One region of the Streptomyces sp. NBC_01314 genome, then DNA from elsewhere that is predicted to be linked to it. Evidence: riboswitches for the same ligand, from Rfam matches in the RefSeq annotation. Region 1 holds a riboswitch; each other region holds the start of a gene.

Region 1 (5,904 bases):
CGGCTGGCGCTTCGGCACGCACAAGCTCGCGCCGCGCATCAGCCCCGGCAAGACCCGTGAGGGGCTGCTCGGCGCGATTGCCTTCGCGATGGTCGCGGGCGCCCTGCTCATGGAGTTCGTCATCCACGACGGCGTCTGGTGGCAGGGCCTGCTCCTCGGCCTCGCCGTCGCGGCCAGCGCCACGCTGGGCGACCTCGGCGAGTCCATGATCAAGCGGGACCTCGGCATCAAGGACATGGGCACGCTGCTGCCGGGCCACGGCGGCATCATGGACCGCCTGGACTCCCTGCTGCCGACCGCTCCGGTGGTGTGGCTGCTGCTGGTGCTGTTCGTGGGCTCCGGCTGACCCGACTGATCGAGATCATGCACGTCGCTGACGTGCCGTTTCGCCGATGAGGCCCGCTGTCCGAGAGGACAGCGGGCCTCATTCGTGTCCGGATTCACTGCGTCCGGAAATGATCTCAAAGTCTTGGCCTGAGTGTTGCAATATGTGCTGGTCCGCAAGATCAAGTGCAGAAAACAACGGGAGGAGCACAGATGAGGACACGTGTGAAGGCCAGAGCGGGAGCGTTCGCGGGGGCGCTGGCCGTCGTGGCCACCACGATGGTGGCCGGAGCCGGTCCGGCGGCCGCTGAGGACAGCTTCAGCTTCACCTACACCGACATCACCGGTTCCAAGGACTACGTCATCGCCGTCAACAACAACACCTGGAGCGAGACCGCGGGTCACGCCATCTGGCGGGCCGATCCGAGCGGCGGCTCCACCGGTGACACACTGGTCGCCGATGACATCCTGCCGGACGGCTACGGGATCGAGGCCCACCTCAGCGACGGCCGTATCGCGACGACGCGCGGGCACAGCGCCAACTACTCCGACGAGACCTCGGGCAACCTCACCGAGGGCACCACGTGGTCGATGTGGGTGTGCGTGGTGAAGGGCTCCTTCTCCAAGTGCTCCTCGAAGATCGGCGTCAAGGCCTGATCGTGAGCACACCAATGAAGGCGCGGCTCGGCGCGCTCGCGGCAACTCTGGCCGTCGCGACCACGACAGTGATCGGCGGGGCGGGTACGGCGGCGGCGGCCGACAGTTTCAGCTTCGGTTACGTGACGAACACCTCGGGCGACGCCTTCATCAGCGTCAGGAACAACTCCTGGGGCGAGGCGGCGGGGAACGCCATGTGGCAGAAGGACCCCAGCGGCAGTGAACCGGGTGACGCCCTGAGCGCCTATGACGTCCTCGCGGACGGCTACGGGATCGAGGTCCATCTCAGCACCGGCAGGGTTGCGACCACCCGTGGCCACGGCTCCCCCTACTCCGTGACGGTCACGGGCAACCTGCCCGAGGACACGGGGTACACGATGTGGGTGTGCGTGGTGAAGGGCGACTTCTCGAAGTGCTCGGAGAAGTACACGGTGCGCTCCTGACCTGAACGTCGTGCCTGCGGCCCACCACGGGCCGCAGGCACGTCTGCCTCGGGTGGTACGGATGGCAAGGCGGACCGGTGCTCGGCGCGCTGGGCCACTCCCGTTGATCTGCGACACTGGTACGGCTATGCCTAAGCCCGGAGAACTCACATTCGTCGCCCCCCGCGGAGCCAAGAAGCCGCCGCGGCATCTTGCCGATCTCACGCCTGTGGAGCGTAAGGAGGCTGTTGCCGCGATCGGGGAGAAGCCGTTTCGCGCCAAGCAGCTGTCGCAGCACTACTTCGCGCGGTACGCGCACGACCCGGAACAGTGGACCGACATCCCCGCGGGTGCGCGCGCGAAGCTTCAGGATGCGCTGCTTCCGGAGCTGATGACGGTCGTGCGGCATCTGTCGGCCGACCAGGAGACGACGCGTAAGACGCTGTGGCGACTGTTCGACGGGACGCTCGTCGAGTCGGTGCTGATGCGGTACCCGGACCGGGTCACCATGTGCATCAGTTCGCAGGCCGGATGCGGGATGAACTGTCCCTTCTGTGCCACCGGGCAGGCCGGGCTCGACCGGAATCTTTCCACCGCCGAGATCGTCCACCAGATCGTCGACGGGATGCGGGCGCTCAGGGACGGCGAGATTCCCGGTGGGCCGGCGCGGCTCTCCAACATCGTCTTCATGGGGATGGGCGAGCCGCTCGCCAACTACAACCGGGTCGTCGGCGCCATTCGCCGGCTGACCGATCCGGAGCCGGACGGGCTCGGGCTCTCGCAGCGCGGGATCACCGTGTCCACGGTCGGGCTGGTGCCCGCGATCCACCGGTTCTCGGACGAAGGGTTCAAGTGTCGGCTCGCCATCTCGCTGCACGCCCCGGACGACGAACTGCGCGACACGCTCGTCCCCGTGAACACGCGGTGGAAGGTGCGCGAGGTCATGGACGCCGGGTGGGAGTACGCGGCCAGGTCCGGGCGTCGGCTGTCCATCGAGTACGCGCTGATCCGGGACATCAACGACCAGGCGTGGCGCGGTGACCGGCTGGGCCGGCTGCTCAAGGGCAAGCCGGTGCATGTGAACCTGATTCCGCTGAACCCGACTCCGGGGTCCAAGTGGACCGCTTCCCGGCCCGAGGACGAGAAGGCGTTCGTCGACGCCATCGCCGCCCATGGGGTGCCGGTGACCGTCCGGGACACCCGGGGCCAGGAGATCGACGGGGCGTGCGGGCAGCTGGCGGCCACCGAGAGGTAGGACCGGAGACAGGGCCCCCTGGCCACCGGTAGGAGTCGGAATCAGGCCACGGGGTACTCTGACCTTCGTACACATCTTCATATTCCGACAGGGGAGCGCCACAGCGCTGAGAGTGCGGCAAGCGGCCGCAGACCCTCTGAACCTCGCCCAGGTCATTCTGGGTAGGAAGTTCGGTCATCACTCAAGCTGTTGCGCCCTGCCCGGGAGCCTTCGGAAATCTCCGACGATCCCGGGCAGGGCCGCGTCTCTTCCTGGTCACCCCCAGGAGGAATCCAGTGCAGATCAGATCGTTCGTCGCCGCGGCTGTCGGCCTCGGGCTCGTCACGCTGTCCGCGTGCGGTTCCTCGTCCGACGACACAGGGTCGGGCGCTTCCAAGACCGTCACCCTCGTCAGCCACGGCTCCTTCGCCTACTCCAAGGACGTGCTGAAGGCGTTCGAGAAGGAGTCGGGGTACAAGGTCAAGGTCCTCAAGAGCGGGGACGCGGGGCAGGCCGTCAACCAGGCGATCCTGACCAAGGGCAACCCCCAGGGCGACGTCTTCTTCGGTGTCGACAACACGCTGCTGTCCCGCGCGCTCGACAACGGCCTCTTCCAGCCGTACGAGGCGAAGGGGCTCGACAAGGTCGGCGCCGAGTACCAGTTGGACAAGGACGAGCACCGGGTCACTCCCATCGACTCCGGTGACATCTGCGTCAACTACGACAAGGCGTACTTCAGCAAGAACAAGATCGAGCCGCCGCAGTCGTTCGACGATCTCGTCAAGCCCGAGTACAAGGACCTGCTCGTCACGGAGAACGCGTCCACCTCCTCACCGGGGCTCGGATTCGTCCTCGGTACGGCCGCGCGGTACGGGGACGACGGGTGGGAGGGCTACTGGGACAAGCTCAAGGCCAACGGTGTGAAGGTCGTCAACGGCTGGGAGCAGGCGTACTACCAGGAGTTCTCCGGGTCGACGGACGGCAAGAAGGCCGGGGGTGACCGGCCGCTCGTCGTGTCGTACGCCTCCTCGCCGCCCGCCGAGGTCGTCTACGCGGACCCGAAGCCGAAGACCGCGCCCACCGGGGTCGCGACCGGCACCTGCTTCCGGCAGATCGAGTTCGCGGGGCTGCTGAGCAACGCGAAGAACGCCGAGGGCGGCAAGGCGCTGATCGACTTCCTGATCTCGAAGAGGTTCCAGGAGGACATGCCGCTCAACATGTTCGTGTACCCCGTGGTCGAGGGGGCGTCCGTGCCCGCCGAGTTCACCGAGTACGGGCCCGCGGCGAAGGACCCGGCGACCATGGCGCCCGAGAAGATCGCCGAGAACCGTGACCAGTGGGTCAAGTCGTGGGCCTCGCTCGTACTGAAGTGACCGAGGAAGCCGAGGCGGCCGAGGAAGCTGAGGCGGCCAAGGAGGTCGTGGCCGTACCGCGTCGACCTCGCGGGCCGCGTCGGCGGGGGAGCGCGGCGCGGCTCTGGCTCATGGTGCTGCCCGTCGCGTTCTTCGGGGTGTTCTTCGCCTACCCCGTCGCCGCGATCGTCGTGCGGGGGCTGAAGGGCGACGGGACCTGGCACCTCGGGCGGATCGCGGATGTGGTGGGGGACCCCGGCATCCGGCATGTGCTGTGGTTCACCACCTGGCAGGCACTCGTCTCGACCGCGCTCACGCTGCTGATCGCGCTCCCTGGCGCGTATGTGTTCGCGCGCTTCGATTTCAGGGGCAAGGACATCCTGCGGGCGGTGGCGACCGTGCCGTTCGTGCTGCCGACCGTGGTCGTCGGTACGGCGTTCCTGGCGCTGGTCGGGCGCGGCGGACTCTTCGACGAACTGTGGGGCGTACGCCTGGACACCACGGTCTGGGCGATCCTGCTCGCGCATGTGTTCTTCAACTACGCGGTCGTCGTACGGACCGTCGGCGGGCTGTGGGCGCAGCTCGACCCGGGGCAGGAGGAGGCCGCGCGGATGCTGGGGGCGTCGCCGCTCTCGGCCTGGCGGAAAGTCACGCTTCCGGCGCTCGCACCCGCCGTGGCCGCCGCCGCGTTGATGGTCTTCCTCTTCACCTTCACCTCCTTCGGGGTGGTGCAGATCCTCGGCGGGCCGACCTTCTCGACGCTCGAAGTGGAGATCTACCGGCAGACCTCGGAGATCTTCGACCTCGCGACGGCCGCCGTGCTGACGCTCGTGCAGTTCGTCGCGGTCGGGGTCATCCTCGCCGTGCACGCGTGGACCGTACGGCGACGGGAGACCGCCCTGCGGCTGGTGGACGCGTCGCTCACCTCCCGACGACCGCGTGGGGCGGGGCAGTGGGCACTGCTGGGCGGGGTCCTCGCCACCGTCGTCGTGCTGATCCTGCTGCCGCTGGGCGTGCTGGTGGAGCGGTCGCTCGACGCGCCGGGGTCCGCGTTCGGCTACTACGAGGCGCTGACCGGCGACGACAGTGGGATCTTCCTGGTGGCACCGATCGAGGCGGTCGGGAACTCGCTCACGTACGCGCTCGCCGCGACCGTCATCGCCCTGTTGATCGGCGGGCTCGCCGCCGCCGCGCTCACCCGGCGTGCCGGCCGTCTCGTCCGTGGTTTCGACGCGTTGCTCATGCTGCCGCTCGGGGTGTCCGCGGTGACCGTCGGCTTCGGGTTCCTGATCGCGCTGGACGAGCCGCCTCTCGACCTGCGGTCCTCCTGGATCCTGGTGCCGCTCGCCCAGGCCCTGGTCGGCGTCCCCTTCGTCGTACGGATCATGCTGCCCGTGCTGCGCGCGGTGGACGAGCGGCTGCGGGAGGCGGCGGCCGTGCTCGGGGCGTCGCCGTGGCGGGTGTGGCGGGAGGTCGATCTGCCGATGGTGCGACGGGCGCTGCTGATCGCGGCCGGGTTCGCCTTCGCCGTGTCGCTCGGTGAGTTCGGGGCGACCGTGTTCATCGCTCGGGCCGACAACCCGACGCTCCCGGTCGCCGTGGCACAGCTCCTCGGTCGTCCCGGTGACCTCAACTACGGCCAGGCCATGGCCCTTTCGACGATTCTGATGGTGGTGTGCGCGGTGGCCCTGCTGGTGCTGGAGCGCCTCCGTACCGATCGTACGGGGGAGTTCTGATGTTGCTCGGGCTTGAGAACGCGACCGTGCGGTTCGACGGACGGCCCGTGCTCGACGCGGTCGATCTGGAGGTCGCGGAGCACGAGATCGTGTGTGTGCTGGGGCCGAGCGGCAGCGGCAAGTCGACGCTGCTGCGGGTCGTCGCGGGGCTCCAACCGCTCGACGGCGGACGGGTGTTG
Region 2 (5,904 bases), 4.8 Mb from region 1:
TGGGGGCGACCGCCTCGATCCTGCGGAGGGCGTTCCACAGGTTCCGCTCGCCCTTCTCCGTCTTGGGCGCCCAGAACTCGAAGGAGTACGTGGTCCTGCCCGTGGCGAGCATGTCGCGCACGGTGCGTGCGTGATCAGTCCTGGTGGAAGCGGTTCCTAGGGCCATACCGGCAGGTTAGTCAGGTCACGGCCGTCACCCAACCAGAGCTGGGATATTTGTCCGCTTTGCCGACCTGTTGTCCACGCCTTGGACAGCCGCGGTCCGGGGGCGGGGCGGCTAGAGGCTGCGCAGGCGCTTGGTGAACTCCGCCGCGGCGGATCCGGGGTCGTCCGCCTCCGTGATCGCCCGCACGACGACGGCCCGGCGGGCGCCCGCCTCGACGACCTCGTCGAGGTTGCCGAGGTCGATGCCGCCGATGGCGAACCAGGGGCGGTCGGTGCCGAGGGCGGCGGTGTACCGCACGAGGTCCAGGCCGGGGGCGTGGCGGCCGGGCTTGGTGGGGGTGGGCCAGCAGGGGCCCGTGCAGAAGTAGTCCACGCCCTCCTGGACGGCCGCGGCGGCGGCCTCTGCCTCGGCGTGGGTGGAGCGGCCCATGAGGACGTCGGCTCCGAGGACGGCGCGGGCGGCGGGGACGGGGAGGTCGCCCTGTCCGAGGTGCAGCACATCCGCGCCGATGGCGTGGGCGACGTCCGCGCGGTCGTTGACGGCGAGCAGCCTGCCGTGCCGGCGGCAGGCGTCCGCGAAGACCTGGAGGTGCTCCAGCTCCTCGGCCGCCTCCATGCCCTTGTCGCGGAGCTGCACGATGTCCACGCCGGCGCCCAGGACCGCGTCCAGGAACTCCGGCAGGTCACCCTGGCGCTTACGGGCGTCCGTGCAGAGGTAGAGCCGGGCGTCGGCGAGCTGTGCGACGGCGTCGGGCATGCGTCGGTCCCCCGTTGGCGGTGCGTTGTCAGTGCGGCGTACGGGAGCCGAGGCCCGCGAGGGGCACGGCTCCCGTACGCCGCACAGGTGGCTGCGTCACTATTTTTCGGTGCTTCAGGTGTTTCGGTCAGACGGCGAGCGCCTGGGCACGGCGCTTCACCTCCGTGCCGCGATTCTCGCTCAGGGCCTGGGCCGGGGTGCCGGGCAGGCTCGGGTCCGGAGTGAAGAGCCACTCCAGCATCTCTTCGTCGGTGAAGCCGTCGTCCCTCAGCAGGGTCAGGGTGCCGGTCAGGCCCTTGACCACCTTGTCCTCGTCGATGAAGGCGGCGGGGACGTGCAGCGCGCGGTTCTCACCACGGCGTACGGCGATGAGCTGGCCTTCCTTCACCAGCTGCCGCACGCGGGTCACCTCGACGTCCAGCATTTCTGCGATGTCGGGGAGGTTCAGCCACGCGGGGACGAGAGCATCGATCTTTGCGTCAATCTCGGTCACGTCTCCAAGACTGCCATCTGGGACTGACAGTGGGTAGCCGGGCCGCCCCGACGAAAGCCGACAGGGGGTACGCGGAGCGCCGGACGGCGGGGAAACGCGCCCGCCCGCTACGCCGTCGCCGCCTTCAGGGGCCTGGCCGGGTCCTCCAGCAGCTCCGGGTTCATCGGCGTGCCCGCCTCGATCAGACGGCGGCCCTGGGCCAGGTCGCGGGGGCGGCCCACCGCCAGGAGGGCGACCAGTCGGTGCTCGCGGAGCCAGCAGACCGACCAGGCGGCGCCGGTGGGGTCGCCGCGCCGGACCATGGTGTCGGCGGAGGCGTGGTGGCCGGCGTACTGGACGAAGCGGCCGAACTGCTCGGACCAGAAGTAGGGGACGGGATCGTAGGCCTCGGGGGTCTCGCCGACGATGTTCGCGGCGACCGTGCGCGGGCCCTGGAGGGCGTTGTCCCAGTGGTGGACGAGGAGGCGCCGGCCGTACCTGCCCGAGGGGAAGGAGGCGCAGTCGCCGACGGCGTAGACGTCCGGTGCGGAGGCGCGCAGGTGGTCGTCGGCCACCACCTCGCCGTGTGCGCCGAGTTCGATGCCCGAGTCCTTCAGCCAGGCCGTCGCGGGGCGCGCGCCGATCCCCACGACGACCGCGTCGGCCGGCACCCGGGTGCCGTCGTCCAGGACCACCGTCCCGGGCTCGACGCGCTCCACGCGCGCGTGGGTGCGCAGGGTGGTCCCGCTGTCGGCGTACCAGGCGGTCATCGGCGCGGCCACCTCCGCCGGGAGCGCGCCCGCGAGCGGGCGGTCGGCCGCCTCGACGACCGTCACCGCGCAGCCCGCCTCGCGCGCGGCCGTGGCGAACTCGGCGCCGATCCAGCCCGCGCCCACGACCACGATGTCGTGCTGCCGGGCCAGCACGGGCCGCAGCCGCTCGGCGTCGTCCAGGGTCCGCAGCAGATGCACCCCGGGCACGCCCTCGGCGCCCGGCAGCCGGATCGGTTCCGCGCCGGTCGCGAGGACGAGGAGGTCGTACGGGACGGGCCCGGCGGCCGTGTCGAGTTCGTGGTCGGCGAAGCGCAGGCCCGACACCTCGCGGCCCAGCCGGAGTTCGATGCCGAGCGCCTCGAAGTCGACGTCGAAGGCGGAGCCCTCGGCCTTGCCGAGCAGCACGGCCTTGGAGAGCGGCGGCCGGTCGTACGGCTGGTGCGGCTCGGCGCCGATCAGCGTCACATCGCCGGTGAAGCCCTTCTCACGCAGGGCGACCGCGGTCTGCACGCCGGCCATGCCCGCGCCCACGACGACCACGCGCCGCGCCGGCGTTCCGCCCCTGTGCTGCGTCTGCTCGCTCACCCGGTCACCATAGACAACTGACATTCGGTCAGTCAGGGAGCCGGGTGGACCCGCCGTTCAGCGGGTGGGTCGACGGTCGCTCTCCGTCGGCCGGCCCGCGGTCTCGTCGATCTGCTCCACCACGCTCGTACCGCTGCCCGGCCGCGACTCCCACTCCCAGGTCTCCTCCAGCCGGACCCGCCCGTCGGCCAGCTCGACCACCAGGGACCGGCAGTGCCCGGACGCGGTGGTCCCGTCGGTCTTCAGCTGTACGTACCGGAAGTCCAGCCGGTCCCCCACGCGCGTGCCCACGAGGTGACCGCGCACGACGTCACCGCCCGCGTACTCGGCCCAGATCTCGCCGTCCCCCTCGTGGTACGCGAACCGGGTGCGGGTGCCCACCTGACCTGGGGCCTGGTCCGCGACCGGGGCGAGGACGAGACCGTCGAGCGAGCGGACCATGAGCGGAGGCTCCCTTACTGGGACGAACGGCGAGGGCTAAGGTGGGCCAACGTAGAGCACTCGCGGGAGCCCGGACGCACCGGGCTGAGAGGGAGGCTGGCGGCCTCCGACCGTACGAACCTGATCCGGGTCATGCCGGCGAAGGGAGGGGCTGGACGCCCATGTCGCGTACGCACACGTCAGACGTCCTCGTCGTGGGGGGCGGAATCATCGGGCTCGTCACGGCGTGGCGGGCCGCGCGGCGCGGTTTCGCCACGGCCGTGGTCGATCCCGCGCCCGGCGGCGGGGCCGCGCAGGTGGCGGCCGGGATGCTCGCCGCGGTCACCGAACTGCACTACGGCGAGCAGACGCTGCTGGGGCTCAACCTGGAGTCCGCGCGCCGCTACCCGGACTTCGCGGCCGAGCTGACGGAGGCGACCGGCCTCGACCTCGGCTACCGCCGCTCGGGCACCCTGGCCGTCGCGCTCGACGCCGACGACCGCGCCCACTTGCGCGAACTGCACGCCCTGCAGCGCCGGTCGGGCCTGGACTCGGAGTGGCTGAGCGGCCGCGACTGCCGCCGTCTGGAGCCGATGCTCGCGCCGGGCGTGCGCGGCGGACTGCGGGTCGACGGGGACCACCAGATCGACCCGAGGCGGCTCTCCAGGGCCCTCGTCGCGGCCTGCGAGCGCGCCGGCGTCATATTCCACCGGAGCTGGGCCGAGGAGCTGTCGGTGGTCCGGGAGCGGGCCGCAGGGGTCCGGGCCGGTGACGGTGACCGGCTGTCCGCCGGGCAGGTCGTCCTCGCCGCGGGCAGCCTCAGCGGGCGGCTCGCCGGGGTCCCGGACGACGTGCTGCCCCCGGTGCGACCGGTGAAGGGGCAGGTGCTGCGGCTGACCGTGCCGAAGCAGTACGCGCCCTTCCTGAGCCGTACCGTGCGGGCCGTGGTGCGCGGCAGCCATGTCTACCTGGTGCCGCGCGCGAACGGCGAACTGGTCGTCGGCGCGACCAGCGAGGAGCAGGGCTGGGACACCACGGTGACCGCGGGCGGGGTGTACGAACTGCTGCGGGACGCCCATGAACTCGTCCCCGGGATCACCGAACTCCCGCTCACCGAGACCCGCGCGGGCCTGCGCCCGGCCTCCCCCGACAACGCGCCGCTCCTCGGCCCCTCCGGGCTCGACGGCCTGGTCCTCGCGACCGGCCACCACCGCAACGGGGTGCTCCTCACCCCGGTCACCGGCGATGTGCTGGCCCATGTGCTGACCACCGGTGAACTGCCGGAGGAGGCCCGCGCCTTCACACCCTTGCGGTTCCGCGCCGGCGCGGCCCGTGAACTCCTGGAGCAGCCCGTATGAGCGCCACCGGGACACTGACCGTCCTCGTCAACGGGGAGCGTCGGCAGATCGCTCCGGGCACGGCCCTCGACGCGCTCGTGCGGACGCTCGCCCCGTCGCCCGCCGGTGTCGCCGCCGCGCTCAACGAAACCGTCGTCCCGCGCGCGCGGTGGACGACCACCGCCCTCGCCGAGGGGGACCGCGTCGAGGTCCTCACAGCCGTCCAAGGAGGCTGATCCCATGGCAGACGACCCCTTCGTCCTCGGCGGTACGACGTACTCGTCCCGTCTGATCATGGGCACCGGCGGGGCGCCGAGCCTCGACGTCCTGGAGCGCGCGCTGGTGGCCTCCGGCACGGAGCTGACGACGGTCGCGATGCGCCGCGTGAACGCGTCCGTGCACGGCTCGGTCCTGTCCGTGCTCGACAGGCTCGGCATCCGGGTGCTGCCCAACACGGCCGGCTGCTTCACGGCGGGCGAGGCCGTGCTGACGGCCCGCCTCGCGCGCGAGGCGCTCGGTACGTCCCTGGTCAAGCTGGAGGTCATCGCCGACGAGCGCACGCTGCTTCCCGATCCGATCGAACTGCTCGACGCGGCCGAGACGCTCGTCGACGACGGTTTCACCGTGCTGCCGTACACGAACGACGATCCCGTGCTCGCGCGCAAACTGGAGGACGTGGGCTGTGCCGCGATCATGCCGCTCGGATCGCCCATCGGGTCCGGGCTCGGCATCCGCAACCCGCACAACTTCCAGCTGATCGTGGAGCACGCGCGCGTGCCGGTGATTCTCGACGCGGGTGCCGGTACGGCGTCGGACGTCGCTCTCGCGATGGAGCTGGGGTGCGCCGGGGTCATGCTCGCCTCCGCCGTGACCCGGGCCCAGGAGCCGGTCCTCATGGCCGAGGGCATGCGGCACGCGGTCGAGGCGGGGCGGCTGGCGTACCGGGCGGGCCGCATCCCCCGTCGGCACTTCGCGGAGGCGTCGTCGCCGGGCGAGGGGCTGGCGCGGCTGGATCCGGAGCGCCCCGCGTTCTGAGTCGGATCTCACGCCACCCGCCCCCCACTCGAACAGCCGAACGAGTTTCGCCGCGCGCCCGCCTGTCACAGCCCTGCGCTCCGGGTCACAGCTCTGCTGCAGTACGTCTCCGGTACCACGCGACTTATGGGCCTGTCGGCGGCGGCTCGTACACTCACCTGCGTGGACACGACCCTTCAGGACCCGCTTGTCGGCCATGTGCTCGACGGCCGGTATCGAGTCGAGGCGCGGATCGCGGTCGGCGGCATGGCCACGGTCTACCGGACCGTGGACACCCGCCTCGACCGTGTGCTCGCGCTCAAGGTGATGCATCCGACGCTGGCCGCGGACCGGACGTTCGTCGAGCGGTTCATCCGTGAG
Region 3 (5,904 bases), 2.2 Mb from region 1:
TTGCGCATGTCGACGGGCAGCTGTTCCTCGTCCTTGCTGAGCCGCGGGCCGACCGGTGCCGCGGCTGGGGCGGGCGGTGCGGCTGGGACAGGCAGTGCGGCTGGGACAGGCGGTGCGGGGACACAGGTCGAGGGGAACGCTGACGGGTCCGAGGGCGCATCGTCAACGGTGATGCCGAAATCGGAGGCCAGTCCAGCGAGCCCGGAGGCATAACCCTGACCGACTGCGCGGAACTTCCACTGCCCCGCCCGTAGATACAGCTCGCCGCCGATGAACGCGGTCTCCGTCCCAGCCTCCATGTGAAACCGCGCGATCTCGGTCTGTGTCGCGGCGTCCAGCAGCCTCAGGGTCAGCCCAGGCACCTGCCCGAACGTTCCGCCATCGGCCGACGCACACAGCACGACCCGCTCGACAGTGGGCTCGAGCGAGTGCAGATCCACCTCGACCGTGTCGGTCAGAACACCACCGGCACTCCGCTTTCCCAGGTGGACCACAGCATTCGAAGCATGCTGCGGCTGGTTGTAGAAGACGAAGTCACCGTCGTCGCGAACACGTCCGACACCGGTGAGCAGCAACGCCGAGGCGTCGACATCGGGTGTGCCGACTCCTCCGGACCACGTCAGTTCAACGCGCACCGTGGGAAATTCGACGGGAAGGTTGGCGCCCTTGCTCAGTGCTCTCGCTGTCATGGGGGCAGTCTGCCCGCCGAGAGAGCGGGAGGGCAGACCTGCTGAGGTCTTCAAGGGTGCGATGCCCCGAAGCACCAAGGCATCGCACCCCGATTCTCATTCCGCCAGCGGCAGATACACCCGGTTCCCGCTCTCCGCGAATTCCTTCGACTTCTGGAGCATCCCCTCAGCGATCTCCTTCTGCGAAGCCCCCTCGGCCGCCGCACCGCCGAACCGCTCTGCGATGCTCTGGCTGATCTTCATCGAGCAGAACTTCGGGCCGCACATGGAACAGAAGTGGGCCGTCTTGGCAGGCTCCGCCGGGAGCGTCTCGTCGTGGAACTCACGGGCCGTTTCGGGGTCGAGGGCCAGATTGAACTGGTCCTCCCAGCGGAACTCGAAGCGGGCGTCCGACAACGCGTCGTCCCACTCCTGTGCGCCCGGATGCCCCTTGGCGAGGTCCGCCGCGTGGGCCGCGATCTTGTAGGTGATGACGCCGGTCTTCACGTCGTCGCGATTGGGCAGTCCCAAGTGCTCCTTGGGCGTGACGTAGCAGAGCATCGCAGTGCCCCACCACGCGATCATCGCGGCGCCTATGCCCGAGGTGATGTGGTCGTACGCCGGTGCGACGTCGGTGGTCAGCGGGCCGAGCGTATAGAACGGAGCCTCATCGCAGATCTCCTGCTGCAGGTCGATGTTCTCCTTGATCTTGTGCATCGGGACATGTCCCGGGCCCTCGATCATGGTCTGTACGTGAAAACTCTTGGCGATCGTGTTGAGTTCCCCGAGCGTGCGCAGCTCCGCGAACTGCGCCTTGTCGTTGGCGTCCGCGATGGAGCCCGGCCGAAGTCCGTCGCCGAGGGAGTACGTGACGTCGTAGGCGGCGAGGACCTCGCACAGTTCCTCGAAGTTCTCGTAGAGGAACGACTCCTTGTGATGCGCCAGGCACCAGGCCGCCATGATCGAGCCGCCGCGCGAGACGATGCCGGTCTTGCGGTTCGCGGTGAGCGGCACATACGCGAGGCGCACGCCCGCGTGGACCGTCATGTAGTCCACACCCTGTTCAGCCTGTTCGATGACCGTGTCCTTGTAGATCTCCCAGGTCAGCTCCTCGGCCTTGCCGTCGACCTTCTCCAGCGCCTGGTAGAGCGGCACCGTGCCGATGGGGACGGGGGAGTTGCGCAGCACCCACTCGCGGGTGGTGTGGATGTTCCGGCCGGTGGAAAGGTCCATGACCGTGTCGGCGCCCCAGCGGGTCGCCCAGGTCATCTTCTCGACCTCCTCCTCGATGGAGGAGGTGACCGCGGAGTTGCCGATGTTGGCGTTGACCTTCACCAGGAACCGCTTGCCGATGATCATCGGCTCGGTCTCCGGATGGTTGACGTTCGCCGGCAGTACGGCCCTGCCTGCGGCGATCTCCTCGCGGACGACCTCCGGCGAAACGTTCTCCCGTACGGCCACGTACTCCATCTCGGGGGTGATCTCCCCACGTCGTGCGTACGCGAGCTGGGTCACCGCCCGGCCGTCACGACTGCGACGCGGCAGGCGTGGCCGGCCCGGGAACACCGCGTCGAGGTTGCGCAGTCCGCCACGCGGCGAGGTGTGCTTGATCCCGTCGTCCTCGGGGCGGACTGGACGACCCGCGTACTCCTCGGTGTCTCCCCGGGCGACGATCCAGTTCTCGCGAAGGGGGAGCAGTCCCCGCCTGACATCGGTCTCCGCTGTCGGATCGGTGTACGGGCCGGAAGTGTCGTACAGGGTGACGGACTGCCCGTTGGTGAGGTGCACCTGGCGGACCGGCACCCGCAGATCGGGGCGCGAGCCCTCGATGTACGACTTGTGCCAGCCGATGGACTTCCCGGCCTCCAGGGGCTGTTCGCCCTGGTTCCTTTCGCCCTCGGACGGGACAGATGTCCCGTCCGCCTGGCTGGAGGCAGGCGTGCGTGTGTCCTCGATGGTCATGAGACCTACTCCCTACGCCGGCATTACCCGGTAACAGGTTCAGCGGTCGACGCAGCGATTTCCGCCCGACGATGTTCCACGTGAAACATCGCGTCTGCGGAGGTCAACGCCCTCTCAGCCCGGTGCTCCGAGCTCCCGCGTGTGCAAAGGTGCCTCCACGCTAGCGGCAGATGTGGCGCGGTGAACAGTGGGCATCGCTCGTTCTTGCGATGATCGGTCGGTGACCACGACGCAGCAGCCCCCGCCTCCACCCCCCGAGCCGCCCCATGGCCATGGTCCCGGAAACGGCCACGGGCATGGGTCCGACGGTGGCCCCGGCTACGGTTCCGGCGGCCACGGCTCCGGAGGCGGCGAAGGCCCGTCCTCCGGTGGCGGCCACGGGCATTCCCACAGCCACAGCCACGGCCCCGCCGCGCCCGTTTCGCAGCACCTGCGCAAGGTCATCGCAGCGGTGCTGATCCCCTTCGCGACCGCGGTCGTCGTGGGCCTCGTCGTGCTCTGGCCCGGCGGCGCCCCGGCGCACGAGCGCACCGGCGTGGGCTTCGACCGGCAGACACAGCAGGCCACCGTCACCAAGGTCGACGAGGTCGACTGCTCGTCGGTGAACGCCTCGGGCGGCACCCCGACCGGCGACACGTCCACCGCCGAGGGCTCGTCCGCCCAACAGCAGGCCAACGGCACCTGCAAAAAGGCCACGATCCGGGTGGAGACCGGCGACGACAAGGGCCGTACGTTCACTGAGATCGTGCAGCCGGACCAGTCACGGCAGTTGGAGCAGGGCCAGGAGGTCGTGGTCGCGTACGAACCCGCCGCGCCCAAGGACCTGCAGTACTCGGTCACCGATGTGAACCGGAAGTTCCCGATGGCGCTGCTCGCCGGGATCTTCGCGCTCGCCGTCGTGGTGGTGGGCCGGATGCGCGGTGTCATGGCCCTGGTGGCGCTGGCCATCAGCTTCATGGTGCTGACCCTCTTCATCCTGCCAGCCATCCTGCAGGGCTCGAATCCGCTGGTGGTCGCGGTGATCGGAGCGAGCGCCATCATGCTGATCGCCCTCTACATGTGTCACGGGCTCTCGGCCCGAACATCCGTGGCGGTGATCGGCACCCTGATCTCACTGCTGCTGATCGGCCTGTTGGGCTCGGGATTCATCGGCTGGGCCTATCTGACCGGCAACACGGACGACAACACCGGTCTGATCCACGGGCTGTACCCGACGATCGATATGAGCGGTCTGCTGCTCGCGGGCGTCATCATCGGTTCGCTCGGTGTGCTCGACGACGTGACGGTCACACAGACGTCGGCGGTCTGGGAACTGCACGAGGCCAATCCGGCGATGGGCTGGCGAGGTCTGTACCGCGCGGGCATTCGGATCGGCAGGGACCACATCGCGTCGGTGGTCAACACCCTCGTCCTCGCCTACGCCGGTGCCGCGCTACCCCTGCTACTCCTCTTCTCGATCGCGCAGAGCAGCGTCGGCACGGTCGCCAACAGCGAGCTCGTCGCCGAGGAGATCGTGCGCACGCTCGTCGGCTCGATCGGCCTGGTGGCCTCGGTCCCGGTGACCACCGTGCTGGCCGCCCTGGTCGTCTCGGCCGACCGCCCGGGGGCCCCGGAACCGGCGGCGGCCGTGCCCGCTCCGGCCCGTGGGGGGAGGGGCCGCCGCCGCAAGCGCTGAAGCGTTACGGCACCCTGGCGCCGTAACGGTTCACCCCGCGCTCTGTTCCTCCGCCAGGATGCGGTCCAGAGCCTCGTCGAGCAGCGTGTCGAAGTCGGCGAGGGAACGCTCCTGCCCCAGCGGCACGAGCTTGTCCGTACGGTCCAGGAAGGCCACCAGCGGCGCCGTGCCGACCCGGAACATCGCCTGGTCGGTGCCCACCTGAAGCCGGATCAGGACCTCGCCGAACGTCTCCGGATCGGCGGGTGCGATGTGGACGTCCCCGTCCCCGCACGGCCGTCCCACGCCGTCGATGAGCAGCTCCCGCCCGAAGGCCCAGGTCACCGGAGCATCGCCCGGTAGGTGGAAGGTCAGCCGCACGGCATAGGGATCACAGGTCTCATAACGCAGCTCCACCGGGATGCGGAAGGAAAGCTCCTCCGAGACGAGGAAGCTCATCATGACCTCTGCCTGTACCGACTCGCGCATCGCCTACCCCGCCGTGTTCGTCGACTGGCCAGGAATCGTCCGCCTGACACCTCTGGAAGTTTGCTGAAAGTACACGAGAGATCACAAGGAGTGATTTTTCAGATGCTGATAGAGATGGCGAGTGTTCCTAGCAGCTTTCCGATCTCGGTCTGCATCTGACGGGCCACCGGCAGCAGCCGGTCCGCCTGGTGCGAGGGCAGCGAGATGGCGAGAGCCCCGGCGGTCGTCCCCGCCGTGATGGGAATCGCGGCGCAAACCGTCCCCAGGGCGTACTCCTGCCGCTCGACGACCGGTTCCATCCGCCCGATCCGGTTCAGGCGCCGCAGCAGCGTCTCGTCGTCACGGACCGTGTACGGGGTGAGCGACCGCACCGGATAGCGGTCCAGGTGGTCGCGGCGGGCCTCGTCGCCCAGTTGGGACAGCAGGCACTGCCCGATGGCGTGCGCGTGCCCGGTCTCGCGGAAGTCGGCCCACTCCTCGACCGCCGGGGTGTTCGGGCTGTCGGCGACGCACTTGACCTCGATCTCGCCGTCCCGGTAGATCGCGAAGTACACGGGCACGCCCAGGGCGTCCCGCCAGTGGGCCAAGGCCTCGCCCACCGTGCTGCGACGTTTCTGCTGCGCTCCGCTGCTGCTCAGCCGCTCGGCCGCCTCACCAAGGAAGAACAGCCCCTTCTCCCGGCGCAGATAGCCCTCGTGGACCAGTGTGCGGAGCAGGTGGTACGCCGTGGGCAGCGCGAGCCCGGCGTCCCGCGCCAACTGTTTGGCGGGCGCCCCGTGTTCTCGCTCGGCCACGGCCTCCAGCAGCCGCATCGCCCGCTGTACGGAGCCGATCAGGGTGCCGGAGTTCGCCTCCGACACGGTCGGCGACGGCGGGGACGGGATACGCGCTCCCCTTCCCGGACCGTGTCCGAGCGGCGACACGGGGCGTACGGGCCCCGCCGCCTGAGGCCGGGTCCTGGTCGGTGGCGCCAGCGGCTGCGCCTGTTTACGAGGCGATGACAACCGTGGCTGCCCCTGTGGCCGAGCCGCCGACGCCGGCGCCGGCGACTGCGCCCGCGTCTGTGTCTGTGTCTGTGTCTGTGTCGCGGAAGGTTCGGGGTATCGCGGGTTCTCCTCGCCCGGCGAGGTC

The links. Region 1 has a riboswitch for thiamine pyrophosphate ahead of OG622_RS15240 (thiamine ABC transporter substrate binding subunit). Riboswitches for the same ligand answer to the same signal wherever they lie in the genome.
Region 2: linked by a shared signal. The riboswitch ahead of thiO (glycine oxidase ThiO) and the one ahead of OG622_RS15240 (thiamine ABC transporter substrate binding subunit) in region 1 are both predicted to bind thiamine pyrophosphate.
Region 3: linked by a shared signal. The riboswitch ahead of thiC (phosphomethylpyrimidine synthase ThiC) and the one ahead of OG622_RS15240 (thiamine ABC transporter substrate binding subunit) in region 1 are both predicted to bind thiamine pyrophosphate.

What each region holds. Positions count from the first base shown of each region.
Region 1 is NZ_CP108394.1:3,497,710-3,503,613, reverse strand. Features, by position in the region: gene OG622_RS15260 (phosphatidate cytidylyltransferase) at 1-346, shown strand, start outside; gene OG622_RS15255 (hypothetical protein) at 538-981, shown strand; gene OG622_RS15250 (hypothetical protein) at 984-1,424, shown strand; gene rlmN (23S rRNA (adenine(2503)-C(2))-methyltransferase RlmN) at 1,552-2,658, shown strand; TPP riboswitch at 2,738-2,844, shown strand; gene OG622_RS15240 (thiamine ABC transporter substrate binding subunit) at 2,934-4,010, shown strand; gene OG622_RS15235 (ABC transporter permease) at 4,121-5,725, shown strand; gene OG622_RS15230 (ABC transporter ATP-binding protein) at 5,725-5,904, shown strand, end outside.
Region 2 is NZ_CP108394.1:8,328,206-8,334,109, reverse strand. Features, by position in the region: gene metF (methylenetetrahydrofolate reductase [NAD(P)H]) at 1-166, opposite strand, end outside; gene thiE (thiamine phosphate synthase) at 278-922, opposite strand; gene OG622_RS36595 (Rv2175c family DNA-binding protein) at 1,050-1,415, opposite strand; gene OG622_RS36590 (NAD(P)/FAD-dependent oxidoreductase) at 1,523-2,752, opposite strand; gene OG622_RS36585 (hypothetical protein) at 2,810-3,193, opposite strand; TPP riboswitch at 3,246-3,357, shown strand; gene thiO (glycine oxidase ThiO) at 3,355-4,530, shown strand; gene thiS (sulfur carrier protein ThiS) at 4,545-4,745, shown strand; gene OG622_RS36570 (thiazole synthase) at 4,750-5,544, shown strand; gene pknB (Stk1 family PASTA domain-containing Ser/Thr kinase) at 5,707-5,904, shown strand, end outside.
Region 3 is NZ_CP108394.1:5,728,006-5,733,909, reverse strand. Features, by position in the region: gene OG622_RS25145 (VWA domain-containing protein) at 1-689, opposite strand, end outside; gene thiC (phosphomethylpyrimidine synthase ThiC) at 786-2,630, opposite strand; TPP riboswitch at 2,623-2,779, opposite strand; gene OG622_RS25135 (YibE/F family protein) at 2,851-4,305, shown strand; gene OG622_RS25130 (SsgA family sporulation/cell division regulator) at 4,336-4,773, opposite strand; gene OG622_RS25125 (IclR family transcriptional regulator) at 4,872-5,633, opposite strand.